Regions from separate parts of the Streptomyces sp. NPDC088400 genome, predicted to be linked through region 2. Evidence: predicted binding sites of a transcription regulator. Region 2 holds the regulator's gene; the other holds the start of a gene.
The links. The regulator HrcA, encoded in region 2, represses chaperone genes, less so after heat shock. The targets are predictions, from matches to a motif close to TTNGCACTCNGNNNNNCNGAGTGCNAA.

Region 1: groES (co-chaperone GroES) is a predicted target of HrcA. The motif match lies at 8,447-8,473, and genes of this name have one in related genera.

The regions. Positions count from the first base shown of each region.
Region 1 covers NZ_JBIVMZ010000001.1:190,828-206,639, forward strand. The annotation lists gene ACIQD6_RS00990 (potassium channel family protein) at 1-475, opposite strand, end outside; gene ACIQD6_RS00995 (helix-turn-helix transcriptional regulator) at 678-1,535, opposite strand; gene ACIQD6_RS01000 (aldo/keto reductase) at 1,682-2,122, shown strand; gene ACIQD6_RS01005 (SDR family NAD(P)-dependent oxidoreductase) at 2,311-3,072, shown strand; gene ACIQD6_RS01010 (hypothetical protein) at 3,198-3,836, shown strand; gene ACIQD6_RS01015 (hypothetical protein) at 3,917-4,651, shown strand; gene ACIQD6_RS01020 (hypothetical protein) at 4,723-5,088, shown strand; gene ACIQD6_RS01025 (SAM-dependent methyltransferase) at 5,344-6,753, opposite strand; gene ACIQD6_RS01030 (polysaccharide deacetylase family protein) at 6,836-7,903, shown strand; gene ACIQD6_RS01035 (hypothetical protein) at 7,900-8,292, shown strand; gene groES (co-chaperone GroES) at 8,621-8,929, shown strand; gene groL (chaperonin GroEL) at 9,097-10,722, shown strand; gene ACIQD6_RS01050 (SDR family NAD(P)-dependent oxidoreductase) at 11,025-11,798, opposite strand; gene ACIQD6_RS01055 (LysR family transcriptional regulator) at 12,035-12,925, shown strand; gene ACIQD6_RS01060 (WhiB family transcriptional regulator) at 13,040-13,411, opposite strand; gene ACIQD6_RS01065 (response regulator transcription factor) at 13,838-14,449, shown strand; gene ACIQD6_RS01070 (sigma-70 family RNA polymerase sigma factor) at 14,722-15,297, shown strand; gene guaB (IMP dehydrogenase) at 15,594-15,812, shown strand, end outside.
Region 2 covers NZ_JBIVMZ010000004.1:50,505-66,316, reverse strand. The annotation lists gene dnaJ (molecular chaperone DnaJ) at 160-1,299, opposite strand; gene hrcA (heat-inducible transcriptional repressor HrcA) at 1,300-2,316, opposite strand; gene ACIQD6_RS11555 (MBL fold metallo-hydrolase) at 2,565-3,308, shown strand; gene ACIQD6_RS11550 (DUF3097 domain-containing protein) at 3,397-4,221, shown strand; gene ACIQD6_RS11545 (Uma2 family endonuclease) at 4,199-4,786, opposite strand; gene hemW (radical SAM family heme chaperone HemW) at 4,892-6,124, opposite strand; gene ACIQD6_RS11535 (SpoIIE family protein phosphatase) at 6,268-8,367, opposite strand; gene ACIQD6_RS11530 (two-component system response regulator) at 8,637-9,221, shown strand; gene ACIQD6_RS11525 (AMP-dependent synthetase/ligase) at 9,405-11,309, opposite strand; gene lepA (translation elongation factor 4) at 11,629-13,497, opposite strand; gene rpsT (30S ribosomal protein S20) at 13,712-13,978, shown strand; gene holA (DNA polymerase III subunit delta) at 14,202-15,188, opposite strand; gene ACIQD6_RS11505 (hypothetical protein) at 15,256-15,501, opposite strand; gene ACIQD6_RS11500 (YceI family protein) at 15,536-15,812, opposite strand, start outside.

The DNA.
Region 1 (15,812 bases), on a different contig from region 2:
GCGGCCTCAGCAGATGTTCGATGTGGTCGAAGCGGCTGTGGAGGGCGCGCATCTCGTCGGAGACGTCCGCCTCTCCCTTTCGCCCGACGTGTTCGAAGGCCACGGCCAGTTGACGCACATCGCGGGCGGCCCCGCCGACGAACCAGGTGGCGATGGACGCCGTGACAATGCTGAACACCGCGATCCCGACGAGCATCACCACCGACGCGATGACGCGCCCCGGTGCGGTCACGGGGTAGAGGTCCCCGTATCCGACCGTGGTGGCGGTCTCGATGGACCACCACAGGGCGAGAGGGAAGGACGTGATGGTCGCGCGGGGTGCCGACGCCTCGAACGGGACGATGATCCAGGAGCCGACCAGGAGAACCAGTACGACGGCCAGCGTGGCCCACACGGCGGCCCTCACATGGAGCCGCTGCCAGCGCGCGTTGCCGAGCAGCCGTTTCAGCAGGTACGCAAGGGACAGCGGCGGCATGGGGCTACCTCGCTCGGGAGCGGCATCAGGTCGGACGGTTTGGACGGGTCGGGCGGGCCGGGCGGGCCGGTGACTCGACTGCCTCGAAGCTACGCGCGGCCCGGCGGTTGACGGCGTCTGACACACAGCCGCTCGCCCATCGCCGTACGCCCGTTGCCCGTCGCTGTACGTCCGTTGCCCGTCGACGTACGTGCGCGTGGCCTCACGCCAGAGAGTCCAGCGGAGTCGATGCCAGGGAGCCGAGCAGGCGCAGGGATTCGGCCGACGGGGAGTTCGGTTCGACGGTGAAGAGGTTGACCATCTGGTCGGGGTCTTCGGGGAAGACGAGCGTCTCGCCGTGGAACACCATGGCGCCGACGTCCGGGTGGTGGAAGTGCTTGACGCAGTGCGTGGCGAAGTGCACGTCGTACCCCGCCCACCAGCGGCGGAAGTCGGCGTCCCGGACGGACAACTCGCCGATCAGTTCGGCCAGTCGGGGATCGTGCGGGAAGCGTCCGCTGTAGCGGCGCAGATTCGCGACGCTGTCCGCCGCCATCGACTCCCACTCCTCGAAGCGTTCGCGCGCGGTGGGGTCCAGGAAGACGTAGCGGGCGAAGTTGCGTTCGCGGGCGGGCAGCGCGTCGAAATCGGTGAGTACGGCGTGGGCCAGCCGGTTGGAGGCGAGGATGTCCATCCGGTGGCCGATGACGAACATCGGTAGGTGGTCGAGGCTCGCCAGCAGGTTGACCAGTCCGGGCCGCATGCGCTGCGTGGCCGGTTGCCGGCGCCGGGACCGGGCGCGGGGCGGGCGGGCCAGGTCGAAGAGGTGGTCGCGTTCGACCGGACTCAGGCGCAGGGCGTGGGCGACGGCGTCCAGGACGCTGTCGGAGGTGTTGAGGTTACGGCCCTGCTCCAGGCGCGCGTAGTAGTCCGCGCTGACGCCCGCCAGGTGAGCCACTTCCTCGCGCCGCAGCCCGGGGACCCGGCGCGGCCCCGGATGAGGCTGTACGCCGGCCTGTTCGGGGGTGATCCGGGCACGCCGGGTACGGAGGAACTCCCGCAGTTCCCTGTTGTGCTCCATCCGTACGACTGTAGCCGGGCGGTACGTCCGTCGGCCCGTGCAAGGTAGGTCTGCCGGACCTGGGTGGATCAGGGCGCGGCTGGGCTGGTGCGGGGTGTGACGTGCGGTGGTTGTGTAGGCGCTCCGACACCCTGAGGAAGACGGCGATGACCCACCTCCCCACGATCACTCTCGGCGACGGACTCGCCGTCAGCGCGCTCGGCTACGGAGCGATGGGCCTGTCCGACGTCTACGGCCCCGCCGAGGAGCGCCAATCCCTGGCCACTCTGCGGCACGCCCTGGACCAGGGGGTGACGCTCATCGACACGGCAGACGTGTACGGCGCCGGAGGGAACGAGCGGCTCGTCGGACGGCTGCTGGCCGAACGCGGCACGGACAGGGCGGGCGTGACCGTGGCCGGCAAGTTCGGCATCGTCCTCGGCGGGTCCGGTACAGGCACGGACGGGACGGTCGACACCAGCGGGATGACGACGCGCGGTGACGGCTGCCGGTGGTGCCGATCCCGGGTACGCGGCGGGCCGTGCGTGTCGACGAGAACATCGGGTCGCCGGCGGTCACGCTCGACGCGGGGCAGCTCGGACTGCTGAGCGGGCTGGCGGACGCGGTGGTCGGCCGGCGCTCGGACAACGACGACCCGGACTGGGTGTCGGACACCCGCGAGGCCCGCGCGTAACGCACTACGCGCCTACGCACTACGCGCCTACGCACTACGCGGCTACGCACCACATACGACGTACGAGAAACAGTTGACGAAGATGAAGATGGAGAACGGCACATGAGTGGACGCCTGGACGGAACGGTCGCGCTGGTCACCGGCGCGAGCAGCGGTATCGGCGAGGCGGCGGCCCTCTCGCTCGCCGCCGAGGGCGCGGTGGTCGCGGTGGTGGCCCGGCGCAAGGACCGGCTCGACGATCTCGTGACCCGCGTCCAGGACGCGGGCGGCAGCGCACACGCCTTCGGCGTGGACATCACGGCGCCCGGCGAGGCGGAAGCGCTGATCGCCCAGGTCGTGGAGGCGCTCGGCAGGCTGGACACCGTCGTCAACAACGCGGGCGTGATGCTGCTCGGCCCCGCCCTGGACACCCCCTTCGAGGAGTGGCAGCGGATGGTCGACCTCAACCTGTCGGCGCTGCTGCGGGTCACCCACGCCGCGCTGCCGCACCTGGTCACAGCCGCCGACACCGGGCCGCGCGGGGTCGCCGACCTGGTGAACATCAGCTCGGTCGCCGGACGGACGGCCAGTGCCGGTGCGGCGGTCTACAACCTGACGAAGTTCGGAGTCACCGCGATGAGCGAGGCACTGCGTCAGGAGCTCACGGGCCGGCACGTACGGGTGAGCGCGGTGGAGCCGGGAGCGGTGACCACCGAGCTGACGCAGCACCTCCGGGACGGGGTACGGGAGGGCGCCGAGGCCTGGTACGCCGGGATGGAGACCTTGCGGGCGGAGGACATCGCGGACGCGATCCACTACATCGTGACCCGCCCGCGCCGGATGGCGGTCAACGAGATGCTGATCCGGCCCACGGAACAGGTCTGAGGCCCACCGAACAGGTGAGGTGTCTGAGGTTCCGGGGTGAGGTAAGCGGTCCGTGGTCCTGGTCCGAAGTCCGGGGCCACGACCGCCTCGTGGGCCTGCCGACGTGGCCGGATAACCTCGTCCGCATGTCTCGCCGTGGTCCGCTCCCTCCGCCCCCGCCGCCCGTACACCTGCGCTCGTGGCCGGACCGTGGCGCGCTGCTCGCCGACCGGCACGGAGTACTCGCGGACCTGGGCCGGCGGAGCCTCGGGGCCGGTGCGCTGGCCCTGTTCTGGCTGCTGGTCGCGGGGGTGCAGTTGGGCTGGGCGCTGATCGGCGCCGCTCTGACCTCGGTCGGCGGCGGGTTCGATCCCATCGGCGCCGTCCTCGTCGCGGTACTCGCGACGCTCGGTCTCGGCGTCATGCTGGCCGCCGGGATCGTCCTCGGGATCCTGGTCCGCAGGCAGCGCGTGATGCGCGGCCTGATGGACCGGTGGGCGGAGCTGGAGAGCGACCCGGCGGGCGACGCGCGCTTCCGGATGGCGGGTCCGAGCCTGTGGTGGCTGCTCACGTCGTTCGCGGCGTGCGCGGTGGGCCTGTGGATCGCCCTGGTCGTGCCGGCCACGGCCAAGGCGGGCGAGGACACCTATATGGAGGTCGTGTACGGGATGGGCGCGGGGACCATCCTCTGGATCGCCGGGCTGCTCGGCGGGGCGCGGGCGGTGGAGCACTACCGGTGGGCGGTGCGGCTGGTCGTACCGTCGCGGGGCGTTTCCGCGAAGTAGCGCCGTCCGCCCGAAGGGCGCGGCCACCGCCGTACCACCCCACCGGACCGGTGCTCGTGCCCACCGCTAATCTCTGCCCAATGATCAGCCGCGCGCCGCTGCCGCCCTCTCCACCGCCGGAGGAACTCCGTTCCTGGCCCGACCACGAGGCACTGCTCGCCGACCGCGCCGAGGCCATGGTGGGACTGACCCGGCGTGGGCTCGGGTTCGGCCGGCTGCTGGCCCTCTGGCTGACGGGCCTGGTCGCCGTGGTCGGCTGGGCGGCGGCCGGACTGGCGATACAGAGCTTCGAGCAGGGCGGCCTCGGTTATCTGACCGGGCTGGTGACGCTGGCCCTCGCGGCGGTCCTCCTGACGCCGGCGGGGGTGGGAATCGGTTTCTGGCTGAGCCGGGGCCGTACCGTACGGCAGCGGCTCGACGAATGGGCGGAGCTGGGGGCGGAGCCGGGACAGGGCCTGGCTCCCGGCACCACGATCGGCGTACGGGTCCGAGCGCATGGACGGTGCGTGATCTGGCTGCTGCCGTCCGTACTGCTGTGTGTGGTGGCCGTGTGGTCGATGTTCCAGGCGGTGACGGGGGCCGGACCCGGATCCGGGGTCGGGCCCGCATCCGGAGCCGGACCGGACGCCGGGGCGGGGCCCGGGGCCTGGCTCGGCTCGGCGACCGTGGGTGAGATGGCGTACGCGCTGGGCTGGATGGCCACCTTCCTGGCGACCGGTGTGCTGGGCATCGTCCAGGCGGTCCGGCATCAGCACTGGTCAGAACGGTTGCTGAGCCCGGTCCCGGTCCGCAGGGGCGGGGGCGCTCATCGCTGAGGACATATCTGCCGCCTCCGTCCTATCCTGAAGAGGGAACGCGTGCGCCATTCAGGTGTAAGGGGCGGCGGATGGAATGGCTTTGGTGGATTTTCATCTTCTTCATCGTGGGCGGCTTCAGCTGGATGGTCGACACGGGCCGGACCGCACTGCGGACGCGTCACGAGCGGAGAATCGAGCGCTTCAAACTGGCGGAGAAGGAGCGGCTCGCCCTTGAGGAGGCCCACAAGCCTCCGGAGGCGGTCTGCGGCTGCTCGCACCACTTGGCGAAGCACGACCGGCGGGGCAAGTGCCACGAGGACGTGGAGACGCCGACGGCGTGGGACGAGAACAAGAAGCCGCTGCGGTACGAACTCCGGCAGTGCAACTGCCAGCAGTACGTCGGACCGCAGCCGCTGTCGCAGATCTACGCGGATGAGCTGACGGACCTGGACTGACAGACGGAGCGACGGACAGACGGACAGACGGAGCGGAGACAACCGACAGACGGAGCGGAGACAGAGGCGGAGGCGGCAGTCTGCCGGGCGCGTTCCCGCACGGTAGGAGGCGTGTGCCGGCTTCTCCCGGAATTCCCGCGAAGTCGCCTCCGTAATTCCGGTCCTGAGGAACTCTCCGATGAAATCCGGCTCTCCCCGAGATTCCTGGGCCCTGATCGCGGGTTCGAGGATCCTCAATTGACGTTGTGACGGGGGTTATACGGTGGCGGGGCGGCCGATCAGCATCGTCGGGGCCCCGGCGACCCGGGTGAGGAAGACGGTCGCCGCGTTCGGGCCCTTGAGCTTCACGCGGCGGCGCAGCTCTTCCGGTTCCACGGCGGAACCGCGTTTCTTCACCGTCAGCACACCGACCTCGCGTTCGCGCAGCAGGGCCTTCAACCTCTTCAGATTGAAGGGGAGTTCGTCGGTGATCTCGTAGGCGGTGGCGTACGGGGTGGGCCGCAGTTCGTCGGCCGTGATGTACGCGATCGTCTCGTCGATCAGCCCACCCGCCAGCTCTTCGGCGACCTCGGCGACCAGATGGGCGCGGATGACGGCGCCGTCCGGCTCGTACAGGAAGCGGCCGGTCCGGCGGACGGGCGGGTCGGGCAGGCCACGGCCGGCGAGGGTGGCGGCGGAGGGCAGGAGGGTGGCGCGGCGGATGCCGGGGACGACGGCATTCTCCGGATTGCGGGAGTCGTTCCGCAGGCCGTTTCGTGGGGTTTCCGCCCGGTCTCGGTCTCGGTCCCGGTCCCGGTCTCCGCCCTGGTCCCGGTCGTGCCAGAGGACGGCCTCTTTGACATCGCCGCCGTCCGAGATCCACTCGGCCTCGAAGTCGTCCGGGATCAGTTCGTGCGGAATGCCGGGCGCGATCTTGACCGCGCCCAGACCTGCCCGGCGTACGGCGTCGATCGCCCAGGACAGCGGCGGTGAGTACGCCTCCGGATCGAAGATCCTTCCTCGGCCGCCGCGCCGCGCGGGGTCGATGAACAGGGCCCGGGGGCCGGTGGCCTCGTCCTCCGCGCCCGGCTCCAGGTCGTACTCCCGTACGTCCGCGCAGGTCACGGTCATGGGCGGACTGTCAGGGGCCAGTGTCCGCACATTGGCCAGGGCGATCTCGCAGGTCAGCGGGTCGAGATCGACGGCAGATACGGCGAAACCCGCGCGGGCCAGCTCGATCGCGTCGCCGCCGATACCGCAGCAGAGGTCCGTGACGCTCACCGCCGTTCCCGCGTCCGTTCCCGCGTCCGTTCCTGAGCTCTTTCCTGCGCCCTGCCCGGAGTGAGGCCCGGAGTCCGGGCCCGGCGGGGTGGGGGCGATGGCGCGGAACCGGGCGGCCCGGTAGGCGGCGACGGTGCTGCGGGTGGCCTGCTCGACGCCGTTCGGCGTGAAGTACATGCGATACGCGTCCGCCGCGCCGAACTTCGCCACTCCGCGCTGCCGCAGTCGCGCCTGCGCCAGCGCCGCCGAGACCAGCTCGGCCGGGTGCTCGCGGCGTAGCCGGGTGGCGAGGGTGAGCTCGTGGGCCGGGTCGTGGTCACGCAGCTCGGCGAGGAGTGCCTGGCCCTCGGCGGAGAGCAGCGGTTCGAGGTGGGGGGAGGGGGAGCGGTCGGTCACCCGGCCCATTGTGGGCCAGCCGAGGGATGGTGCGCGTCGGACGGCGGTGTCGTCCGGGAGAGCGGGCTGTGCGCTGACAGGATGCGGCGCCATGCAACTAGTACGACAAAAGGAAGAAATGATGACAAAGGTGACGGTGCTGCGGGGCAGGCCCGGCCGTACCGTCCTGGCCGTACTGCTGGCCGCCGCCCTCGGCTCCGGGTGCGCTGCGGAGACGGGCGAACCGGCCGCGTCCGGGTCCGCGTCCGGGTCCGCTTCGGGGGCCACGTCCGGGTCCGCCGAACCCGCCAAGTCCGCAGCCGGACGGGAGGGGGAGGAGGGGCACGGGGGACAGCAGGGGCACCACGGGAAACACGGCAAGGAGGGGCATGGGGCGCCGGAGGCGCACAAGCCCGGCTCGGCCGGGGCCCGTGCCGCGTACGCCGAGGAAGTGCGCCGTACGCAGGCCGCACGCGCCGTCGCGGCCAAGAAGTGGGGGCTCACCGCCACACCTCTCGCCGCGCCCCCGCCCCCCGCCGTCAAGCCGGAGATCACCACGCGCGACGGCTTCGAGGTCGAGGGCGGCGAGGATCTGCCGCCGATCTTCACCACCGTCCCCGTCAAGGACAGGGTCGTCTTCCTGACGATCGACGACGGCTCGGAGAAGGACCCCGAACTGTTGCGGATGATGAGCGAGCTGAAGCTCCCGTACACCGCGTTCCTCAGCGACTACGTCATCAACGACAACTACGCCTACTTCAAGAAGATGCAGGACCGTGGCGTCACGCTCAACAATCACACCCTCAACCACCCCTACATGCCCGGCCTTTCGTACGACGAGCAGAAGCAGGAGATCTGCGGCCAGCAGGACAAGCTGCAGAAGCAGTACGGCAAGCGCCCCGTGCTCTTCCGTCCGCCGTACGGCAATTACAACGCCGACACGCTGCGCGCCGCGAAGGCGTGCGGCATCAAGGCCGCACCGATCTGGGCGTCCGAGGCATTCCCCGATCACATGGAGTGGCGTGAGTGGGACCGGGACATGCACCCGGGCGACATCATCCTCACGCACTTCCGGGGGCGCGAGGACTGGAAGGGCACCATGCCCGACATGATCCGGCAGGTGATGAAGGTGATCACGGACAAGGGTTACGCCGTGGCCAAGCTGGAGGACTACGTATGAGACCCGCGCACCGGCTGCTGGCCGGAGTGCTGGCAGCCGGTGCGTTCCTCACCGCCGGCTGCGCGCAGTCGGTGGACCCCATCGAACGGCTCGGCCGCAAGGCGGCGCAAGGAATGAGCCCCCACGCCCCTGCTTCGTCCCCACACGCCCCGGCCGCACCCCCTCACGAGCCGCTCCCGCCCGCGCACGCCCCGGTCCTGCGCGCCCCTGCCCCGGCCTCGGTCATGCCTTCGGTGGCGCCCCGGGGCAGGGCGGGCTCCGTGCGGCTCGCGGCGTCGGGGCCACCCGCCCGCACGGTCCGGCTGCCGCGCGGGGGACAGCCGCGCGAGGACTGTGACCGTCAGGAGCGCGATCGTCGGGAGCGCGGCCTCACGGAACGCTCCCCGTGAACCACGCGAAACCACGCGCGGGCCCTGCTCGCCGCTGGTGAGCGCCCCGCCCGCCCACGTACTCCCGTACGGAACCCTCGGCTCCCGCGTCGCGTTCCCGTAGCGAGAACGAACCGCCGCACCGGCATCGAAACGAGCCGCCACGCGGCGATAATTGGCACTCCGCTTGACCGAGTGCTAATCGCGGTCATAGTGTCAGGCCTGGCACTCCCCACTGGAGAGTGCCAAATGCGCGACTGGCAGATCCGGCACCCGCGACGACGGATCGACCTGGTCGCCACCCTGAGACAGTTAACCCCGTGAGATCTCCGAAGGGGGAGGTCGGATCGTGACGACCGCCAGCACCAAGGTTGCCATCAAGCCGCTCGAGGACCGCATTGTGGTCCAGCCGCTCGACGCCGAGCAGACCACGGCCTCTGGCCTGGTCATCCCGGACACCGCCAAGGAGAAGCCCCAGGAGGGCGTCGTCCTGGCTGTGGGCCCGGGCCGTTTCGAGAACGGCGAGCGGCTTCCGCTCGACGTTTCCGTCGGCGACGTCGTTCTGTACAGCAAGTACGGCGGCACTGAAGTCAAGTACAGCGGCGAGGAGTACCTCGTCCTCTCGGCTCGCGACGTGCTCGCGATCATCGAGAAGTAGGGCGGAATCCCGGGGCGCACCCCGGGACACTCCGCACCCATAGTTTGCTTTTGAACTGCGCCCCTGGCCCCCCTGCGACAGCCGGGCGGACAGGGGCGCAGTTCATTTGAGCGATCGCGACCGCCAGGTACGGCCGATGATCGCAACGAGAGGACACAGAAGCTCCCATGGCGAAGATCCTGAAGTTCGACGAGGACGCCCGTCGCGCCCTCGAGCGCGGCGTCAACAAGCTTGCCGACACGGTGAAGGTGACGATCGGCCCCAAGGGCCGCAACGTCGTCATCGACAAGAAGTTCGGCGCCCCGACCATCACCAACGACGGTGTCACGATCGCCCGCGAGGTCGAGATCGACGACCCGTACGAGAACCTGGGCGCCCAGCTGGTGAAGGAGGTGGCGACCAAGACCAACGACATCGCGGGTGACGGCACCACCACCGCCACCGTGCTGGCCCAGGCGCTGGTCCGCGAGGGCCTGCGCAACGTCGCCGCGGGTGCTTCCCCGGCCGCCCTGAAGAAGGGCATCGACGCCGCGGTCAAGGCCGTGTCCGAGGAACTCCTCGCGACCGCCCGCCCGATCGACGACAAGTCCGACATCGCCGCCGTGGCCGCGCTCTCCGCGCAGGACCAGCAGGTCGGCGAGCTCATCGCCGAGGCGATGGACAAGGTCGGCAAGGACGGTGTCATCACCGTCGAGGAGTCCAACACCTTCGGTCTGGAGCTGGACTTCACCGAGGGCATGGCCTTCGACAAGGGCTACCTGTCCCCGTACATGGTGTCCGACCAGGAGCGTATGGAGGCCGTCCTCGACGACCCGTACATCCTGATCCACCAGGGCAAGATCGGCTCCATCCAGGACCTGCTCCCGCTGCTGGAGAAGGTCATCCAGTCGGGTGGCTCCAAGCCGCTGCTGATCATCGCCGAGGACGTCGAGGGCGAGGCGCTCTCCACCCTCGTCGTCAACAAGATCCGTGGCACCTTCAACGCGGTCGCGGTGAAGGCCCCCGGCTTCGGTGACCGCCGCAAGGCCATGCTCGGCGACATCGCCACCCTCACGGGCGCGACCGTCATCGCCGAGGAGGTCGGCCTCAAGCTCGACCAGGCCGGTCTGGACGTGCTGGGCTCCGCCCGCCGCGTCACCATCACCAAGGACGACACGACCATCGTCGACGGCGGCGGCAACTCCGCCGACGTCACCGGCCGCGTCAACCAGATCAAGGCCGAGATCGAGTCCACGGACTCCGACTGGGACCGCGAGAAGCTCCAGGAGCGCCTCGCGAAGCTGGCCGGCGGCGTGTGCGTGATCCGGGTCGGCGCCGCCACCGAGGTGGAGCTGAAGGAGAAGAAGCACCGCCTGGAGGACGCCATCTCCGCGACCCGCGCCGCGGTCGAGGAGGGCATCGTCTCCGGTGGTGGCTCCGCTCTGGTGCACGCCGCCAAGGTGCTCGAGGGCAACCTCGGCAAGGAGGGCGACGAGGCCACCGGTGTCGCGGTCGTCCGCCGCGCCGTTGTCGAGCCGCTGCGCTGGATCGCCGAGAACGCCGGCCTCGAGGGCTACGTCATCACCTCGAAGGTGGCGGAGCAGGACAAGGGCCACGGCTTCAACGCCGCGACCGGCGAGTACGTCGACCTGGTGAAGGCCGGCGTCATCGACCCGGTCAAGGTCACGCGCTCCGCGCTGGAGAACGCCGCGTCCATCGCCTCGCTGCTGCTCACGACCGAGACCCTGGTCGTCGAGAAGCCGGCGGACGACGAGGCCGAGGCGGGTCACGGCGGCCACGGTCACAGCCACTGAGGCCTGACACCTGGCTCGCGCACAGCTCGCACAGCTGAACATCCGAGGCCCGGTACCCCCTTCGAGGGGGCGCCGGGCCTCGGTGTTCGCCACGCGTGACCGAGCGATGTACCGGCAGCCCTTGAGCAGGACGCCGCGAAAGGTCCGGGGCGCGACTTCCCGACGGAATCGACGGAACCGACACGACTGACGGAACCGACATGACTGACGGAACCGACACGACTGACGCAACCGATCGAACAGGCGAGGCTGACCGAACCGACGGGACCGGGTGGAGGGATCCGCCTCGGCCGCCGGAGCCGTTACTGCGGGCCGTACTTGCGCCCCGTCTTCGACGTGAGCCCGCCGAGCAGCCCGCGCGGGGCCAGCTTCACCGCTCCCATCAGCGCCTTGTACCGCGGATCCGGTACGGACACGGTCTTGCCGCGTGCCAGGTCCGCCAGCGCGGCCGTCACCAGCTTGTCCGCGTCCAGCCACATCCAGCCCGGGATGCTGTCGGTGCCCATCCCGGCCCGCTCGTGGAACTCGGTCCGCACGAAACCGGGGCACAGCGCCATCAGCCGCACCCCCGTCCCGGCCAGGTCGCGGCTCGCGCCCTGGCTGAACTGCACGACCCAGGCCTTCGACGCGCCATACGTCCCGCGTGGCAGGAACGCGGCCACCGACGCCACATTCACGATGCCGCCCCGCCCCCGTGCCTTCATTCCGGGGACCGCCGCCGACGTCAGTCGCAGCACCGCCTCGCAGTGCACCTTCAGCATCGTCAACTCGTCGGCCATCGGGACGTCGAGGAAGCGGCCCTTGTTGCCGAACCCCGCGTTGTTGACCAGCAGATCGACCGCGTGTCTGCGATCCGAGAGCCGGTCCTCCACCGAAGCGATCCCGCTGTCGGTGGAGAGATCGGCGGTCAGCACCTCGGCCTCGATGCCATGCAGGTCGTGCAACTCCGTGGCCTGTTCCCGCAAACGCTCGGTGTCGCGCGCCACCAGCACGAGGTTGTGCCCGTCCGCGGCCAGCCGCCGCGCGAAGGCGGCGCCGATCCCCGCCGTCGAGCCCGTAATCAAAGCAGTCGTCATACGGGCACGTTAGTGCCTGTGCCGAGACGCCCGACGTCCGTGCGCGAGGGGTGGACGGCCCGTACCCGGGCATCACCGCGCACAGCTCCACGCCAGAGCCGATCCGCCACTTTCGTCCCGCCTCTGACAGCAACTCACCCGGCCCCCGCTTCCATCGCACTCAACTCCACCCCCTCCGCCTCAAAGAGTGTGCCTGCTATTTAGTCATGCCCCAAAGAATCGCTTATAGTCGTCGGGTGATCGAAGCCCGTCATCTCCGTGTTCTGCGCACCGTGGCCGCCACCGGCTCCTTCTCGGCGGCCGCGCGCGAGCTGGGCTGCACCCAGCCGGCCGTCAGTCAGCAGATGAAGGCACTCGAATCCTCCACGGGCACCCCGCTGATCGTCCGTACCGGCCGCGAGATGCGACTGACACAGGCCGGTGAGGTGCTCGTACGGCACGCGACGGGAATCCTCGCCGGGCTCACCGCCGCCGAGGAGGAGATCGCGGCCATCGCGGGGCTGAGGGCCGGCCGGGTCAGGCTGGTGTCCTTCCCCAGCGGCAGCTCCACCCTCGTCCCCACCGCGCTGGCCGCCCTGCGCGCGGCCCATCCCGGCACCAGGGTCTCGCTCGTCGAGGCCGAGCCGCCGAGTTCGGCGGAGATGCTGCGGGACGGTGACTGCGATGTGGCGCTGGCGTTCCGGTACGGCGGCTCCGCCGCGGAGTGGGACGACCTGGTCGTACGCCCGTTGCTGGTGGACCGGCTCGTCGGTCTGGTTCCCGAGGGCCACCGGCTCGCGGACGCCGGGACGGTCGCGATCGGCGATCTGGCCGCCGAGCCGTGGATCGCGGGCTGTCCGCGCTGCCGCAAGCAACTGGTCGACGCCTGTGAGGAAGCGGGGTTCACGCCCCGGATCGACTTCGCGACAGACGACTATCCGGCCGTCATCGGCCTGGTCGCGGCGGGTCTCGGGGTGGCGGTGCTGCCGGAGCTGGCGATGGAGTCGGTGCGCACCGAAGGCGTCCGTGCGCTCACGGTCGAGCCGTCGGTCCAGCGGGAAATCGTCGCGCTCACCCTGCCGGACCTGGCGCAGGTCCCGGCGGTGGCGGCCACGCTGGATCAGCTGGTCCTCGCCGCCGCACGCTGACTCCGCGGCCGGTCGGTGTCTCTGTGGCCGGTCGATGCCGGGCATACGAGTGCGCCTCGGGGCGGGATCACAGGAACGTGCAGGAACGTTTCTGCCGATATCGGTTGTTCGCGGTCAACCGCTCGTACGGCCCCCTGGGCCACCGCCCGGGCTCATGCCGGACGTGGAGGTCGGCGCCGACGATGACGCGGACGCCGTGATCAGCCTGGTGCGCGCCCGTCCCATCAGCTCTTCGCGCTCGTCCTCCGTCAGCCCGCCCCACACGCCGTACGGCTCCCGCACCGCCAGCGCGTGCGCCGCGCACTCCGCGCGAACCGGGCACCGCATGCACACCTCTTTCGCCGAGTTCTCGCGCGCGCTTCGTGCCGCGCCCCTTTCCCCCTCCGGGTGGAAGAAGAGCGAGCTGTCGACACCACGGCACGCCGCCAGGAGCTGCCAGTCCCACAGATCTGCGTTCGGTCCGGGAAGGCGGGAGAAATCTGCCATTGCTCATGTCCCCTTGAAACCGTGCTGAGGCGGATACGGGCCGCTTGGACGCCGGGTACGAGCCCGGCGCACAACCCGCACCGGTGCTGACGACGGTACATCTACTATCCAAGTAGATGTAAATATGACTCATTGCGAATGTAGCCATAGACACCAGGAAAAGTGAAGAAAAACCGCTAAATGGGGCATAGCTCTAGATGCGGGCCCGGATGACCCGGGCTGCTCTCCTCTGTAGGTGACCCCTCACAGGGAGTGCTGAATTGGGTCGTCCGACCCGTAACTCTTTCGAGTGACCATCGTTGAGTGTGCGAGGCGGTTGAGAGAATGAGCGATCGGGCGCATGTCCGAGAGCGTCAATCGCACAGATGACGATATGTACCCTGCCTGGAGGCTCAAGGTGACGCGCATCAGCTGCGGAGGACGGTCATGACATCCGTCCTCGTCTGCGACGACTCCCCGCTTGCCCGAGAGGCGCTCCGCCGCGCGGTCGCGACCGTGCCCGGTGTCGAGCGCGTGACGACCGCGGCCAACGGCGAGGAAGTCCTCCGCCGCTGGGGCGCCGATCGTTCCGACCTGATTCTGATGGACGTACGCATGCCGGGCCTCGGCGGTGTCGAGACGGTCCGCCGACTGCTCTCGGCCGATCCCGGCGCCCGGATCATCATGCTCACGGTCGCGGAGGATCTGGACGGAGTCGCTCTCGCGGTCGCCGCCGGTGCCCGCGGTTATCTGCACAAGGACGCCTCGCGTGCCGAGTTGCGCGCGACCGTCACTCAGGCGCTCGCCGACCCGACCTGGCGGCTCGCCCCGCGCCGTCTCCGCTCGGCCGAGATGGGCGCCGCGCCCACGCTCACCGCGCGCGAGATCCAGGTGCTCGAAGGCATGAGCCATGGCCGTTCCAACGCGGAGATCGGCCGTGAGCTGTTCCTCTCCGAGGACACGGTCAAGACGCACGCCCGGCGCCTCTTCAAGAAGCTCGGCGCCTCGGACCGCGCGCACGCGGTGGCGCTCGGCTTCCGCTGGGGCCTGGTCCGCTGAGGCGACAGGCCCTAACTCCCCGCCTGCTGTCAGGTCCGAAAGGGTCCGGGTGGGCGGGGAAAACGTAGACCCGCCGGGCAACGTACGCCCGTACGCACCCGTTTCCCGCGCGATGCCGCATCCTTGAGGGTGTGGAGTTCCTCGGGGACGAGTCGGACGAGCGCGAGGGGAGGGCGCAGGGGATGAGTTCTGCCGCACCCGCTCATAACGCTTCGGTGCACAACTATGGACGCGGTGCCACCGATCAGCAGACGCCAAGGCACCATGGACCGATGCGCGATGACGAGACCACGGTGATTGGTGCGCTCGTTCACCGTGCCGTCGACGGCGACGAACAGGCCACGCACGACCTTCTGGCCCGTGTTCATCCGCTCGCGCTGCGCTACTGCCGTACGAGGCTGAGCCGGCTGCCCGGTGATGCTCGCCACTTTGTGGAGGACCTCGCGCAGGAAGTCTGTGTCGCGGTCCTGATGGCTCTTCCGCGGTACCGCGACACCGGCAGACCGTTCGAGGCCTTCGTCTTCGCCATCGCCGGGCACAAGGTCGCCGATCTCCAGCGGGCCGCCATGCGGCACCCGGGATCCACGGCCGTACCGTCCGACGAGATGCCCGAGCGGCCGGACGACTCGCTCGGCCCGGAGGAGCGCGCGCTGCTCAGCAGCGACGCGGAATGGGCCAAGAAACTGCTGGCCAACCTGCCGGACAACCAGCGCGAGCTGCTGGTGCTGCGGGTCGCCGTCGGGCTGACCGCGGAGGAGACCGGCCAGATGCTGGGGATGTCACCGGGGGCGGTACGGGTCGCCCAGCACCGCGCGCTCAGCAGGCTGCGGGCACTGGCCGAGCAGTGAGCCCGGTCGGCGTCGGGCGTCGGAACCATCGAGCCCGGCGCCGGCGGCGTCTGAACGTACGGCGCGTCAACAACGTACGAACGGCATACGAACGTCCGGCATGTGTCCGGCGTGCGCCCACGGTTTTCCCGCTCGTCCCGCACCTCTCCGGCGTGCGGGAGGCACGCATCGGGCGTGGGACCATCCGACGTACGAACATACAAAGCCGATAGGCGATCTTGTTCATGGAATGAGGGGCTCGCAGAGCCCGTTAGCATGGACATCCGCACCGATCAAGGCTATTTGGGGAAGGTGTCATGACTGCAAACGTCGACGGAGTGCCCGAGAAATTCGCGACGCTCGGGCTGACATACGACGACGTGCTGCTGCTGCCGGGCGCGTCGGACATGGCGCCCGATGCCATCGACACCTCCTCACGCATCTCCAAGAACGTGCGGGTGAACATCCCGCTGCTCTCCGCGGCGATGGACAAGGTCACCGAGGCCCGGATGGCGATCGCCATGGCCCGGCAGGGT
Region 2 (15,812 bases):
CCTGTCCGGCGGATCTTCCCGGGCCCGCGACGCCTGGCACCGCACCTCGCCGCGTTGTCGGAGTCGTCCACGTACATCCAGTACGCGGACGATCCTCCGCCTTGCGATGCACGGCACCAGACGCCACGGGCTGATCCGCGAAGATCCGCCGGACAGGCCCTACCGCCCGTTGAACGCGTCCTTCAACCGCGAGAACAGACCCTGCTGCCCCGGCTGGAACTGCCCCGTGGGCCGTTCCTCACCACGCAGCTTCGCCAGCTCCCGCAGCAGCCTCTCCTGCTCCGGATCCAGCTTCGACGGCGTCATCACCTCGACGTGCACGATCAGGTCGCCCCGGCCGCCACCGCGCAGATGCGTGATGCCACGCCCGTGCAGCGGGATCGACTGCCCCGACTGCGTACCCGGCCGTACGTCGATCTCCTCCACCCCGTCCAGCGTCTCCAGCGGGCACTTCGTGCCCAGTGAGGCCGCCGTCATCGGAATGGTCACCGTGCAGTGCAGATCGTCGCCGCGCCGCTGGAAGGTGCTGTGCTGCACCTCGTGGATCTCGACGTACAGGTCACCGGCGGGACCGCCGCCGGGGCCGACCTCGCCCTCGCCCGCGAGCTGGATGCGGGTGCCGTTGTCGACGCCCGCGGGGATCTTGACCGTGAGCGTACGACGCGACCGGATGCGACCGTCGCCCGCGCACTCGGGGCACGGCGTCGGTACGACCGTGCCGAAGCCCTGGCACTGCGGGCACGGCCGCGAGGTCATGACCTGGCCCAGGAAGGACCGGGTGACCTGCGAGACCTCGCCACGGCCGCGGCACATGTCGCAGGTCTGCGCCGAGGTGCCGGGAGCGGCACCCTCGCCCGAACAGGTCGTACAGACAACGGCCGTGTCGACCTGGATGTCCTTGGTCGTGCCGAAGGCCGCCTCGTTGAGGTCGATCTCCAGCCGGATCATCGCGTCCTGGCCGCGCCGCGTCCGCGACCGCGGGCCGCGCTGCGACGCCGTACCGAAGAACGCGTCCATGATGTCGGAGAAGTTGCCGAAGCCGCCGGCGCCGAAGCCACCCGCGCCGCCTCCGCCCCCGGCTCCGGAGAGCGGGTCTCCGCCGAGGTCGTAGACCTGTTTCTTCTGCGGGTCCGACAACACCTCGTAGGCGGCGTTGATCTCCTTGAAGCGCTCTTGCGTCTTCGGATCGGGATTCACATCCGGATGCAGCTCGCGCGCGAGCCGCCGGAATGCCTTCTTGATCTCATCCTGGGATGCGTCGCGGCGCACGCCGAGTACGGCGTAGTAGTCCGTGGCCACTTACGACTCCGCCAGGATCTGTCCGACGTAACGTGCCACTGCGCGTACCGCTCCCATCGTTCCGGGGTAGTCCATGCGGGTCGGTCCGACCACGCCGAGTTTGGCGACTGCCTCGTCTCCCGAACCGTAGCCGACCGCGACGACGGACGTGGAGTTGAGTCCCTCATGGGCGTTCTCGTGCCCGATTCGTACGGTCATGCCCGGGTCCTTGGCCTCACCGAGCAGCTTGAGGAGCACCACATGCTCCTCAAGTGCCTCCAGCACCGGCCGGATGGTCAGAGGGAAATCGTGTCCGAAGCGGGTGATGTTGGCGGTACCGCCGATCATCAGCCGCTCCTCGGTCTCCTCGACCAGGGTTTCGAGCAGGGTCGCGAGGACCGCTGTCACGGTCCCCCGGTCCTCCTGCTCGAAGGAATCGGGAAGGTCCTGCACCAGCGGCGGGACGTCCGCGAAACGGCGTCCCACGATCCGGCTGTTGAGCCGGGCCCGGAGATCCGCGAGCGAGGTCTCGCCGAACGGCGCGGGACAGTCGATCATCCTTTGCTCGACCCGTCCCGTGTCCGTGATCAACACGAGCATCAGCCGGGCGGGGGCGAGCGCCAGCAACTCCACATGCCGCACCGTCGAGCGGGTCAGCGAGGGGTACTGGACGACCGCGACCTGCCGGGTGAGCTGCGCGAGCAGCCGGACCGTACGGCCCACGACATCGTCGAGGTCGACGGCGCCGTCCAGGAAATTCTGGATGGCGCGGCGCTCCGGCGGCGACAGGGGCTTGACCCCGGCCAGCCGGTCGACGAAGAGCCGGTAGCCCTTGTCGGTCGGGATGCGCCCGGCGCTGGTGTGCGGCTGGGCGATGAAGCCCTCGTCCTCCAGCACCGCCATGTCGTTGCGGACGGTGGCCGGGGAGACACCGAGCTTGTGCCGCTCGGTGAGCGCCTTGGAGCCGACGGGCTCCTCGGTGCCGACGTAGTCCTGGACGATCGCGCGCAGCACCTCGAGTCTGCGTTCGCTGAGCATCGCGCACACCTCCAGCTGTCGTCGTCGGTCCCGGTCCGGCCCTTGCTCTGGCACTCGCGCGCGGTGAGTGCCAGTACTTCCACCGGCCAGTGTACGGCCGTCGGGTACGCCCCGGGCAAGGGCGGCCGACCACGCTGTCCCGCGATCGTCGTGGCCGTTCGCGATCACCCGTGGTCAAGCGGGTCTACTGCGGTCAACCTGCCCGTTTCATACGCGATCACGCTGGTCGTTGCGGATAGCGTCCTCGCATGAACGTCCGTTGGGAAGAGTGCGGGTGGGAGCGGTTGAGCCCGGGGGTGGGCCGGCGACGACTGCCCAGGTGGGACGCGACGGCCGGGCTGGTGGCGGGGGACGGCGCGGCCCTCCTGTACGACACCGGCTCGACGGTCCGCGAGGGCGCCGCGATCCGGGCGGCGGCCCAGTCGCTGCTCGGCGGCCGTCGAGTGACACATGTCGCACTGAGCCACCCGCACTTCGACCATGTGCTGGGCACAGCGGCGTTCTCCGGGGTCGAGGTGTACGGAGCGGTCGGCACGGCGGAACTGCTGGCTCCGGGCGGTGCCGGGCGGTCGGCGCTGTACGAGGACGCCGTACGGGAAGGTGTCGATGCCGCGCGGGCCGCCGAGGCGGTCGACGTGCTGGTCCTGCCGCGCCACGCGGTGTCCGGGGAGCTGACGGTGGATCTGGGCGGCCGTCAGGTCCTGTTGGCCAACGTCGGCCCGGGGCACACCGGTCACGATCTGGCGGCGCTGGTGCCGGGCGTCGGCACCGGCTCCCCCGATGTGGTCTTCTGCGGCGATCTGGTGGAGGAGTCCGGCGAGCCCCAGGCCGGCCCCGACGCGGTCCCCGCGCACTGGCCGGCGGCGCTGGACCGGCTGCTGGCACTGGGCGGTGAGGACGCGCTGTACGTGCCGGGGCACGGGGCGGTGGTGGACGCGGCGTTCGTACGGGCGCAACGGGACGCGCTGGCGGCGGGTTTCGGCGGGGTGTAGCGGCTCCGGCGGGGCGTTCCGGCAGGGGTCGGACCCTGGTGGGACAGCCTCTTAGCCGTACCGGCCCGATCCGCTTATCGTCTTCCGTATGCGCAGCTACAGCCCCGATCTGACGCCCCCGTGGAAGAAGTCCACGCCCGCGCCCGAGATCCCCGCCGAGCCGGATCTGGTGGTCGAGGAGGTGTCAACAGGCTTCTGCGGTGCGGTGATCCGCTGCGAGAAGACCGCCGAGGGTCCGACGGTCACCCTGGAGGACCGCTTCGGCAAGCACCGGGTCTTCCCGCTGATCCCGGGCGGTTTCCTGCTGGAGGGGCGCGTGGTGACGCTGGTCCGCCCGACGGCGGGCGGCCCGGCCCGGCCCGCCCGTACGGCCTCCGGCTCGGTCGCCGTCCCCGGGACCCGCGCGCGGGTGGCGCGGGCGGGCCGCATCTACGTCGAGGGCCGGCACGACGCGGAACTGGTCGAGAAGGTCTGGGGCGACGACCTGCGCATCGAGGGCGTGGTCGTGGAGTACCTGGGCGGCATCGACGATCTCCCCGCCGTCGTCGCCGAGTTCGCCCCCGCGCCGGACGCCCGGCTGGGCGTCCTGGTCGACCATCTGGTGCCGGGCTCGAAGGAGTTCCGCATCGCGGCGGAGGTGACGGGCCCGGACGTCCTGGTGGTGGGCCACCCGTACATCGACGTGTGGGAGGCGGTGAAGCCGTCCTCGGTGGGCATCGGGGCGTGGCCGTCGGTCCCGAGGGGCGAGGACTGGAAGACGGGCGTGTGCCGCGCGCTGGGCTGGCCGGAGAACACGGGGGCGGCGTGGCAGGACATCCTGTCCCAGGTCCGCTCCTACAAGGACCTGCGGCCCGAACTGCTGGGCAGGGTCGAGGAATTGATCGACTTCGTCACCGTCGGCGGTGCCAACTGACCGGGGAAAGCGTCTGGAATCCGGACGTGTCCAGTTCGACCCCGAGCACGTCCAGGGGAATGGGGTCGCCGAACTTGGTGGTCCGCTCCACCTGGTAGTCGGCCTCCTCACCACTGCCGGTCGGCTCGGTGAGCAGGACGCAGTGAGCCTCCATCGGGTCGATGATCAGGTACGCGGGCACCCGGCCCGCCGCGTACATGGAACGCTTGACGCCGTGGTCACGGTCGATGCTGGACTTGGAGACCACCTCCAGCAACAGGGTCACGGCCGAAGCCGGAATGAGCCGTCCAGGGCCTTCCACCGCGCCCAGTTCAAGGACCACGAGATCGGGCTGGGGCTCACTCGCCTCGCCCGGAATGGCGATGTCCTGCGTCTGCATACGGTCCCAGTCCTTGCGTGGGATCTGGTCCTGCACGGACTCCACGATCCCGTTGTGGACCCGGTCCTGCCCCGGCACCATCACGATGTCGCCCCTGAGGAGTTCCGCCTTGTAGCCCTCGGGGACCTCCATGTCCTCGAAGATCCTGGCCGCGCGCGTGGTCGATCGCGCATCCACAGCGGTCATCTCCGTGAGCCTCCGCTTTCCGCCGCTTCCGTTCCGTCGGCGGCAGCTTAGGAACAGCCCAGGCAGACGCACCCGCGATCCGCGGGGATTCACCCCGGCGAGTGATCAGTCCACCAGGTCCCTGACCACCGCGTCCGCCAGCAGCCGTCCCCGCAGCGTCAGAACCGCCCTGCCCGCCTCGAAGGACTCCGGGGCCAGCAGGCCGTCCCCGACCGCTCGCCGGGCCGCCGTGAGGCCCGCCGGGGCCAGCAGCGACAGCTCGCAGCCGTCGGACAGGCGCAGCTCCAGCAGGATGCGTTCCACCCGGCGGTCCTCCGCCGAGAGGATCTCGCGGCCCGCGCCCGGCGAGCGGCCCTCCGCCAGGGCCGAGGCGTACGCGCCGGGGTGTTTGACGTTCCACCAGCGGACCCCGCCGACGTGGCTGTGGGCGCCGGGGCCCGCGCCCCACCAGTCCGCGCCGCGCCAGTACAGCTCGTTGTGCAGGCAGCGGGCGGCCTCCGAGGTGGCCCAGTTGGACACCTCGTACCAGGAGAAGCCCGCCTCCCCGAGCACCGAGTCCGCGATCAGGTACCGGTCCGCGTGCTCGTCGTCGTCCGTCATCGGGACCTCGCCGCGCCGGATGCGCCGGGCCAGCTGGGTGCCCTCCTCCACGATCAGCGCGTACGCCGAGACGTGGTCGGGACCCGCGCCGACCGCCGCCACGAGCGTCTCGCGCCAGTCGGCGTCGGTCTCCCCCGGCGTGCCGTAGATCAGGTCGAGGTTCACATGATCGAAGCCGGCCGCGCGGGCCTCCGCGACGCACGCCTCGGGCCGGCCGGGGGTGTGGGTACGGTCCAGAACTTTCAGCACATGCTGCTTCGCGCTCTGCATCCCGAAGGAGATCCGATTGAAGCCGCCCTCCCGCAGGGTCGCCAGATACGCCGGATCCACCGATTCCGGATTCGCCTCGGTGGTGATCTCGGCGTCGTCGGCCAGCCCGAACTCGTCGCGGATCGTCCCGAGCATCCGTACGAGATCGTCGGCGGCCAGCAGCGTCGGGGTACCGCCGCCGACGAAGACCGTACGGACCTGCCTCGGGTCGTCGCCCAGCACCTTCCTGGCCAGCCGGACCTCGTCGGCCAGTGTCTGCGCGTAGTTGTCGCGGGAGGCCAGCACACCGCCCGAACCGCGCAGCTCGGTGGCCGTGTACGTATTGAAGTCGCAGTAGCCGCAGCGGGTCGCGCAGTACGGAACATGCAGGTAGAAGCCGAGAGGCCGGTCCGCCGCACCCGTCAGGGCGTGCCGGGGCAGGGCCCCGGTCTCGGGCATGGGGTCACCGTCGGGCAGTGCGGAAGGCATGCCCCCAGTGTCCCGTACGCCGAGGGTGTCCTCGTACGCCACCGATGGGCGGCGCCGTACGGGGCCGGACGCAAACGACGGCCCCGTACGTAGTACGGGGCCGTCGTCCCGCCGCCGCGCCCACCGCCCCGCGCCTCGCGCGGCTACTCGGCCTGGAACACCAGGAGCGCCAGATCGTCCCCCGGCGGCGTCTCCGCGAACTCGTGCACAGCGCGCCGTATGCGCTCCGCGACGCCCTGCGCCGTCAGACCCACGCACCCCGCCAGGGCCCGCGCGAGGCCGTCGCCGTCATCGAGCATCCGCGGACCGGAGCGGCGCTCCGTGACGCCGTCGGTGACGCAGAGCAGGGTGTCGCCGGGCTCCATGTCGAACGTGCTGCTCTCGTAAGCGACCTGCTCGACCACCCCGAGCAGCAGCTGTGGCTCCGCCGCGGGCCGGACCGTACCGTCGGGCCGCAGCAGCAGCGGCAGCGGATGGCCGGCGCTGGCGAGGGTGCACCGTACGCCGCCGCCCTCGCCCGGCAGCGGCCTCAGCTCTCCGTACAGCAGCGACAGGAACCGGGCCTGGCTGCCTTCGGACGGCGCCGACGCGGTGCCCGAGGACAGGCCGGGGAGGGAGCCGGGGCCGGTGGCCGCCGCGGCGACCATCAGGGACGCGGATTCGGCGGCCTCCGTGGCGTCGTCGAGGAGCAGCCGGTTGAGGCGGTCGAGGACGGCGCCGACGCGGTAGCCCTCGCGGGCCAGCAGCCGCAGCCAGGGGCGGGCCAGGCCGGTGACGACGGCGGCCTCGGGGCCGCTGCCCTGGACGTCGCCGAGCATGAAGCACCAGCGGTCGCCGGGCGGGCACGGGAAGACGTCGTAGAAGTCGCCGCCGGCTAGCCCCTCGTCACTCGGCTCGTACACCAGCGAGCTGGCGACGCCCGGAATCCGCGCGACCTGGCTGGGCAGCAGTCCGCGTTGCAGGACGCGGCTGATGGTGGCCTGCCGGGTGTAGCGGCGGGCGGCGCCGATGGCGAGGGCGATGCGTCGCGCGAAGTCCTCGACGAGGACGGTGACTTCGTCGGCGACGCTGCTCTGGCCCGGCCTGCCGAGCAGCAGCGTGCCGAGCACGCGTCCGTTCGCGACCAGCCGGCAGGCGAGAGCCACGCCGCCGTCCGTAGCACTGTCATCCGTATCGCTGTCATCCGTACCGACCACTCGGGCCCCGGCGTCGGACATCACGCCCGAGCTTCCCGGCCACGGCACCCGTACCGCCACCCCGCGCGGCGGGTCCGGCAGCCGCGGCGGCTCCTTCTCCAGGACCGCGCGCAGCCGCTCCAGCCGCGACTCGTCCGCGTGCCAGACCCGGGCGAGCCGGGGCGCGGCGCCCGTCTGGGCGCCCTCGCCGTCCAGCCAGACCGCGCACCACTCCGCCAGCCTCGGCACCAGCAGCTGCCCGGCGAGCGCCGCGACCAGGTCCTCGTCGAGCTGCCCGGCGAGCAGTTCCGAGGCCTCGGCGAGGAAGGAGAGGGCGCCTCGGCCGGCCCAGTCCGGATCGTCGCGCACGGTGCGCCGGGACGCGTACGCGGGCGCAAGGATCTCGGCGGCGCGCAACCCGCGGCGCAGTACCGGTTCGGTCCCCCGCACCGGCCCCGTGTCCCGCCCTTCGAGCGGCAGGCGCGCCCATACGGTCTTGAGCCCGGCGCGGTAGGTGATGCCCCAGCGTTCGGCGAGGGCGGTGACGACGTGCAGCCCCCTGCCGTACTCGGGCAGCCCGGAGGACGGTTCCCGCCCCGGCGACTGCCCGTCTTCCCGTCCGGGCTCCTGCTCCCGGGCGTCGCTCTGTATGGCGCGTGACGGGTGGTGGTCCGAGACTTCGAGGACGAGTGCGGCCGGCTCGTCCTCCTCCCCGGAGACGCCCGCCGAGGGGGCTTCCAGACGGCAGAGCAGTTCGACGGTGGTCCCCGCGTGCACCACCGCGTTGGTGACGAGCTCGTCGACGATCAGTACGGCGTCGTCCGCGAGCAGATCGGTGCTGTGTCTCCCTGGTGGGCAGCTCTCGTCCGCCTGGCAGAAGGTGCAGGTCGTGAGCAGCCCGAGGCTGGTCCAGTCCGCCAGCGCCGCGCGGATGAAGCGGCGTGCGGCGGACGGTGCGAGCGGGTTGCCCGGCAGGCTGGTACGTGATGTGGACCGCGCGTCCCCGCGTGACGGCACCGTGGGTGCCGGACGGTGAAGGGATTCGCGCGGGATCGGAATGGGCCCCACTGCGGCTCCTGATCCGGTTCTGGCGTTGTGCCGCTTACGATCCCGACAGAGTGACAGACAGACCGCGCCCATATGCGCCGAGTCATGGAAGTTGGCAGATATTGACCAAGGTTTGGTGGTAGGGCCGCCGCCGTGGGTGGGGTGCGGACGTACGGAACACGCCGCCACGTACGACACGGTCCCAAACGCGGGGAAGGACGTGCGGTTCCGCCCCGGACGGAGCATTCTTGCCTCGCTGGCCGAAAGTCGGGGCCGGACAAGGAGACGGGATGAGCGGGACAACAGCCACCACGGAGCGCGCGAGCATCCTTCTCGTCGATGACATGGAGGACAATCTCGCCGCGCTGGAAGCGGTACTGGCCTCGCTGGACGAGCCGCTCGTACGGGCCCGTTCGGGCGAGGAGGCGGTGGGGGCGCTGCTGCGGCAGCCGTTCGCGGTGATCCTGCTGGACGTGCGCATGCCCGGTATGGACGGATTCGAGACCGCGGCCCGGATCAAGCGGCTGGACCGGAGCAAGGACATCCCGATCATCTTCCTGAACGGGCCCGAATCCGACAGCGGTTACGCGTTCCGGGGGTACGCCTCGGGCGCGGCGGACTTCCTGACCAAGCCCTTCGACCCGTGGATGCTGCGCGCCAAGGTCAGCGTCTTCCTCGACCTGCACCGCAAGAACCGCCAGCTGGAGCGGATGCTGGCGCGGGAGGAGGAGCATCTGGGTGAGATCGCGGGCCGGTTGGCGGTGATCGAGGAGACGTTACGGCGCGACGTCCCGAACGATCTCACTCTCGTGGGGCGGCAACTGGCCCGGATCGAGGACACCTTGGGCGAGCTACGGCGCGAGCGGGACAGATAGGCGGCGTCACGTCGGCCCGCACCCGGCGCCCGTACGCCAGTGGCCCGCGACCGTACGCCAGTGGCCCGCGACCGTACGCCGACGGCCTGCGTTCGTATGCCAGCTGCCTGCGTTCGTATGCCGGTGGCCCCCGACCGGACACCGCGTGCCCGGTGGCCCCGCTTCCGCTCCGCGCCGTGCGGCTCAGCTCTCCCGCGTGCCCTCGTACATCTCCTCGATCAGGTCCTTGTACTCCCGCTCCACGACCGGCCTCTTGAGCTTGAGGCTGGGCGTCAGCTCGCCGTGCTCGATGTCCAGATCGCGGGGCAGCAACCGGAACTTCTTGATGGTCTGCCAGCGCTGAAGTCCCTCGTTGAGGCGCTTCACATAGCCGTCGATCAGCCGCTCGGTCTGCGCGGAGGCCACCACGTCGGCGTACGGCCTGCCCGCCATGCCGTTCTCGGCGGCCCAGCCGAGGATGGCCGGTTCGTCGAGCGCGATCAGCGCCGTACAGAAGTTACGGTCCGCGCCGTGCACCAGGATGTTGGAGACGAACGGGCACACCGCCTTGAACTGCCCCTCGACCTCGGCCGGTGCGATGTATTTGCCGCCCGACGTCTTGATCAGGTCCTTCTTGCGGTCGGTGATCCGCAGATAGCCGTCCGCCGACAGCTCCCCGATGTCCCCGGTGTGGAACCAGCCGTCGGACTCCAGGACTTCCGCCGTCTTCTCCGGCAGCCCGTGATATCCGGCCATGACCCCCGGGCCGCGCAGCAGGATCTCACCGTCGTCGGCGATCCGTACCTCGGTGCCGGGCAGCGGCTTGCCGACCGTACCGGTGCGGTACGCCTCGCCCGGGTTGACGAAGCTGGCCGCGCTGGTCTCGGTCAGGCCGTAGCCCTCCAGGATGTGGATTCCGGCGCCGGAGAAGAAGTAGCCGATGTCGGGCGCGAGCGCGGCGGACCCGGAGATCGCGGCGCGCAGCCGGCCGCCGAACGCCTCACGCAGCTTGGAGTAGACGAGCGCGTCGGCGACCCGGTGCTTGGCCTCGAGGGCGAACGGCACGGACTTCGTGCCCGTACGGCGGAAGTTGTCCTGGGCCGCCTTCGCGTGCTCGCGGGCGACCCCGGCCGCCCACTGGAAGATCTTGTACTTGGCCGCGCCGCCGGCCCGTGCCTTGGCGGCGACCCCGTTGTAGACCTTCTCGAAGATCCGCGGCACGGCCGCCATATAGGTCGGCCGGACCACCGGCAGATTCTCGATGATCTTGTCGACGCGCCCGTCCACGGCGGTGACATGCCCGACCGCGATCTGCCCGGAGGTCAGCACCTTGCCGAAGACATGGGCGAGCGGCAGCCACAGGTACTGCACGTCGTCCGCGGTGACCAGACCGGTCGTCGCGATGGCCGTGGCCATGTACGACCAGCTGTCGTGCGCCAGGCGTACGCCCTTGGGGCGGCCGGTGGTGCCCGAGGTGTAGATCAGGGTGGCGAGCTGCGTGGGGGTGATGGCGGCGAGCCGCTCCTTGACCGCCTGCGGGTTCTTGGCCAGGTACTCCGTGCCGCGCTCCTCCAGATCGGCCAGGGAGAGCACCCAGCCCTCCGGGTCGCCCTCGGCGGGCAGCGCGTCGGCGGCGTCGATCACGACGACATGGGCGAGGTGCGGCAGCTCGGCCCGGCGCTCCCGCGCCTTGGCCACCTGGGCGGCGTCCTCCGCGATCAGTACACGGCTGTCCGAGTCGGCGAGGATGAACGCGGACTCCTCGGTGTTGGTCGAGGGATAGACCGTGGTGGTGGCGGCGCCCGCGCACATCACCCCGAGGTCGACGAGGATCCACTCGACGCGGGTGGCGGAGGCGAGCGCGACACGCTCCTCGGGCCGTACGCCCAACTCGATCAGGCCGGCGGCCACGGCGTACACACGCTCGGCGGCCTCGCTCCAGCTCAGGGAACGCCACTCGTCGGGACCGCTCCGGCCGCCCTGACCGCTCCGGCCGCCCGCTACGGGGTAGCGGTAGGCCTCCGCGTCCGGCGTGGCCGCCACTCGCTCGGTGAAGAGGGTCGCCACGGAGGGCGGCCGGTTGTCGATCAGGTTCTGTGTGTCGCTCACGACATCCTCCGGGCCAGCGGCAGCGCTGCTTAACTGACTGACTGATTGTGTGACTGACGAGTAACTAACTGGCGAGTAACCGTGGATCCGTGATCAGAGTAGAGGCCACCCGCCCGGCGCGTAAGAGGAAGTGTGGTGCCTCTTCACGACGAATCCGCCGCAAGAACCACAGTGGCCCCCACGCCACAGCGCGGGGGCCCACCGGATACCGGACGACCACGTCACCCAGCCTTCGTCCTACTTCCTCGTACCGCTTCCACGTCCTGCAACGTCGAACGTACTTCCTGCTTCGGCGTACGTACTTCCTGCTTCGTCGTACCTACTTCTTCGCCTTGCCGCCGGAATCGTCGCTGGACAGCACCGCGATGAAGGCCTCCTGCGGGACCTCCACGCTGCCGACCATCTTCATCCGCTTCTTGCCTTCCTTCTGCTTCTCCAGCAGCTTCCGCTTCCGGGAGATGTCACCGCCGTAGCACTTGGCGAGGACGTCCTTACGGATGGCGCGGATCGTCTCCCGGGCGATCACCCGGGAGCCGATGGCGGCCTGGATGGGCACCTCGAAGGCCTGGCGCGGGATCAGCTCGCGCAGCTTGGCTACGAGCCGTACGCCGTACGCGTAGGCCTGGTCCCGGTGCGTGATGGCGGAGAAGGCGTCCACCTTGTCGCCGTGCAGCAGGATGTCGACCTTGACGAGGTGGGCGGTCTGCTCGCCGGTGGGCTCGTAGTCGAGCGAGGCGTAGCCCCGGGTCTTGGACTTCAGCTGGTCGAAGAAGTCGAAGACGATCTCGGCGAGGGGGAGGGTGTAGCGGATCTCGACCCGGTCCTCGGAGAGGTAGTCCATGCCCAGCAGCGTGCCGCGGCGGCTCTGGCACAGCTCCATGATCGAGCCGATGAACTCGCTCGGGGCGAGGATCGTGGCCCGCACGACCGGCTCGTGCACCGAGTCGATCTTCCCCTCGGGGAACTCGCTCGGGTTGGTGACCGTGTGCTCCTTGCCGTCCTCCATCAGCACGCGGTAGACCACGTTGGGGGCGGTGGCGATCAGTTCGAGGCCGAACTCGCGCTCCAGGCGCTCCCGGATGACGTCGAGGTGCAGCAGCCCGAGGAAGCCCACGCGGAAGCCGAAGCCGAGGGCCGCGGACGTCTCGGGCTCGTAGACCAGCGCCGCGTCGTTGAGCTGGAGCTTGTCGAGGGCGTCGCGCAGCTCCGGGTAGTCCGAGCCGTCCAGCGGATAGAGGCCGGAGAACACCATCGGCTTGGGGTCCTTGTAGCCGCCGAGCGCCTCGGTCGCCCCCTTGCTGAGGGTGGTGATCGTGTCACCGACCTTGGACTGACGGACGTCCTTCACGCCGGTGATGATGTAGCCGACCTCACCGACGCCGATGCCGTCGGACGGGGTCATCTCCGGGGAGGAGACACCGATCTCCAGCAGCTCGTGGGTGGCGCCGGTCGACATCATCCGGATCCGCTCACGCTTGTTGAGCTGGCCGTCGACGACACGGACGTACGTCACGACACCGCGGTAGGAGTCGTAGACGGAGTCGAAGATCATCGCGCGGGCGGGCGCGTCCTTGACACCGACCGGCGGCGGAACGTCCCTGACCACCCTGTCGAGCAGGGCGTCCACGCCGACACCGGTCTTCGCCGAGACCTTGAGCACATCCTCCGGCTGGCAGCCGATGAGGTTCGCCAGCTCCTCGGAGAACTTCTCGGGCTGCGCGGCCGGCAGGTCGATCTTGTTCAGCACCGGGACGATGGCGAGATCGTTCTCCATCGCCAGGTACAGGTTGGCGAGGGTCTGCGCCTCGATGCCCTGGGCGGCGTCCACCAGGAGGACGGTGCCTTCGCAGGCGGCGAGCGAACGGGACACCTCGTAGGTGAAGTCCACGTGGCCCGGCGTGTCGATCATGTTGAGGACATGGGTCGTGCCCTCGTCCTCACCCGTGTTGGGGGCCCAGGGCAGCCGGACCGCCTGGGACTTGATCGTGATGCCGCGCTCGCGCTCGATGTCCATCCGGTCGAGGTACTGAGCGCGCATCTGCCGCTGGTCGACCACTCCGGTCAGCTGGAGCATCCGGTCGGCGAGCGTCGACTTGCCGTGGTCGATGTGCGCGATGATGCAGAAGTTGCGGAGCAGCGCCGGGTCCGTACGGCTCGGCTCGGGCACGTGGATAGGGGTCGCGGGCACGCAGGGTCCTGATTCTTGAGACGCGCGGCGTCTCGTCTCGGGTCGACTCGGAGCGATACGTAGGCTCCATCGTCCCACGGGTGGGGGACTGCGCCGGGTTTGGGACGGCAGGAGGGGCGCTGGTAGCCTGAACAGCTGCGTCGCGTGCCGTCTTCGGTACGGGGCGAGCTCAGACAGCGTTTATCGAGTCATCAAAGCTGAAAAGGCATTCAACGTGGCGAACATCAAGTCCCAGATCAAGCGGAACAAGACCAACGAGAAGGCACGCCTGCGCAACAAGGCTGTCAAGTCGTCGCTCAAGACCGCGATCCGCAAGGCCCGCGAGGCCGCTGCCGCGGGTGACGTCGAGAAGGCCACCGTGGCCGCTCGTGAGGCGTCCCGCAAGCTCGACAAGGCCGCGTCGAAGGGTGTCATCCACAAGAACGCCGCCGCCAACAAGAAGTCGGCGCTGGCTTCCAAGGTTGCCTCCCTCCAGGGCTGAGCACTCTCTTGATTTGATCGCCGGAAGGGACTCAGCGGGCCCTCTCTACCGCTCCTGACCGGCACACCTCTAGAACTCGCACGCGACTGCGTTCGCCACGCGGGTGCGAGTTCGTCCGGTTCATGTCGAAGGCCCCGGTCTCGTCCTCCCCAGGACGGGACCGGGGCCTTCGACATGGTCGGGGGGCCCTGCGGGGGTTGCCTACGGGACGTGTGCCGGGCGCTCAACGGCCCGAGCGGGCCGCCCGGGCGATCGTGACGACCGCCTTCTCCAGCGCGTACTCCGGATCGTCGCCGCCGCCCTTGACGCCCGCGTCGGCCTCGGCGACGGCGCGCAGCGCCACCGCCACCGCGTCCGGGGTCCAGCCGCGCATCTGCTGGCGCACCCGGTCGATCTTCCACGGGGGCATTCCCAGCTCACGGGCGAGATCGGCGGGCCGGCCACCACGGGCGGACGAGAGCTTGCCGATGGCCCGTACGCCCTGGGCGAGAGCGCTGGTGATCAGTACGGGAGCCACACCGGTCGACAGCGACCAGCGCAGCGCTTCGAGCGCGTCGGCCGCCCGGCCCTCCACGGCGCGGTCGGCGACGGTGAAGCTGGAGGCCTCGGCGCGGCCCGTGTAGTACCGGCCGACGACCGCCTCGTCGATCGTCCCCTCGACGTCCGCGGCGAGCTGGGAGACGGCGCTCGCCAGCTCCCGCAGGTCACTGCCGATCGAGTCGACCAGGGCCTGGCAGGCCTCGGGCGTGGCCGAGCGGCCCACCGCGCGGAATTCGGAACGTACGAAGGTCAGCCGCTCCGCGGGCTTGGTCGTCTTGGGACAGGCGACCTCGCGGGCCCCCGCCTTGCGGGCGGCGTCCAGCAGCCCCTTGCCCTTGGCCCCTCCCGCGTGCAGCAGGACGAGCGTGATCTCCTCGGCGGGCGCGTCGAGGTACGCCTTGACGTCCTTGATCGTGTCCGCGGACAGGTCCTGCGCGTTCCGTACGACGACGACCTTGCGCTCGGCGAACAGCGACGGGCTGGTCAGCTCGGCGAGGGTGCCGGGCTGGAGCTGGTCAGAGGTGAGGTCGCGTACGTCCGTGTCGGCGTCGGAGGCGCGGGCGGCCGCCACCACCTGCTGCACGGCGCGGTCGAGCAGCAGGTCTTCCTGGCCCACGGCGAGGGTCAGCGGGGCGAGCGGATCGTCGGATGAAGTCTTTCTGGTGGCCATCGCGGTCCAGCATCCCACGCGCCACTGACAACCGGTGCTGCCTCTACGGCGCTCCCCGCCATCCCCGCTACGGCGCTTCCCGCCAGCCTTCCCAGTCCGCCACGAACGCGTCCAGCGCGGCGCCGTCCATCCGTCCCTGCGGGTCCTCGACGACCACCAGCCACTGGGCGTCCTCGGCGTCGTCCTCGCCGGCCAGGGCGTCCCGTACGAGCTGCGGCTCCTCGGTCACCGCGAAGCGCTCGCCGAGCGCCTGCGCCACCTCCTCGGCGGCGTCGCGGTCGGGCAGCACCAGCACGTGTCTCACATCGCTCACGGCCGCATTCTTCCAGGTGCTCAGGTCTTGGTGCTCAGGTCTTGGGGATGATCTGGATGTCCATCTCGATCTTGATGCTGGAACCGACGACCGCGATGCCACGCGCCAGCATGGACTGCCAGTTGACGGTGTAGTCCTCGCGGTGCAGTTCGGTGGTGGCCCGGACGGCCGCGCGGGTCTCGCCCTCCATACCGTTGCCGAGGCCGAGGTACTGGGAGTCGAGCGTCACCGTACGGGTGACGCCATGGAGGGTGAGCGCTCCGGTGATCGACCAGTTGTGGCCACCGCGGTGCGTGAAGCGGTCGCTGTAG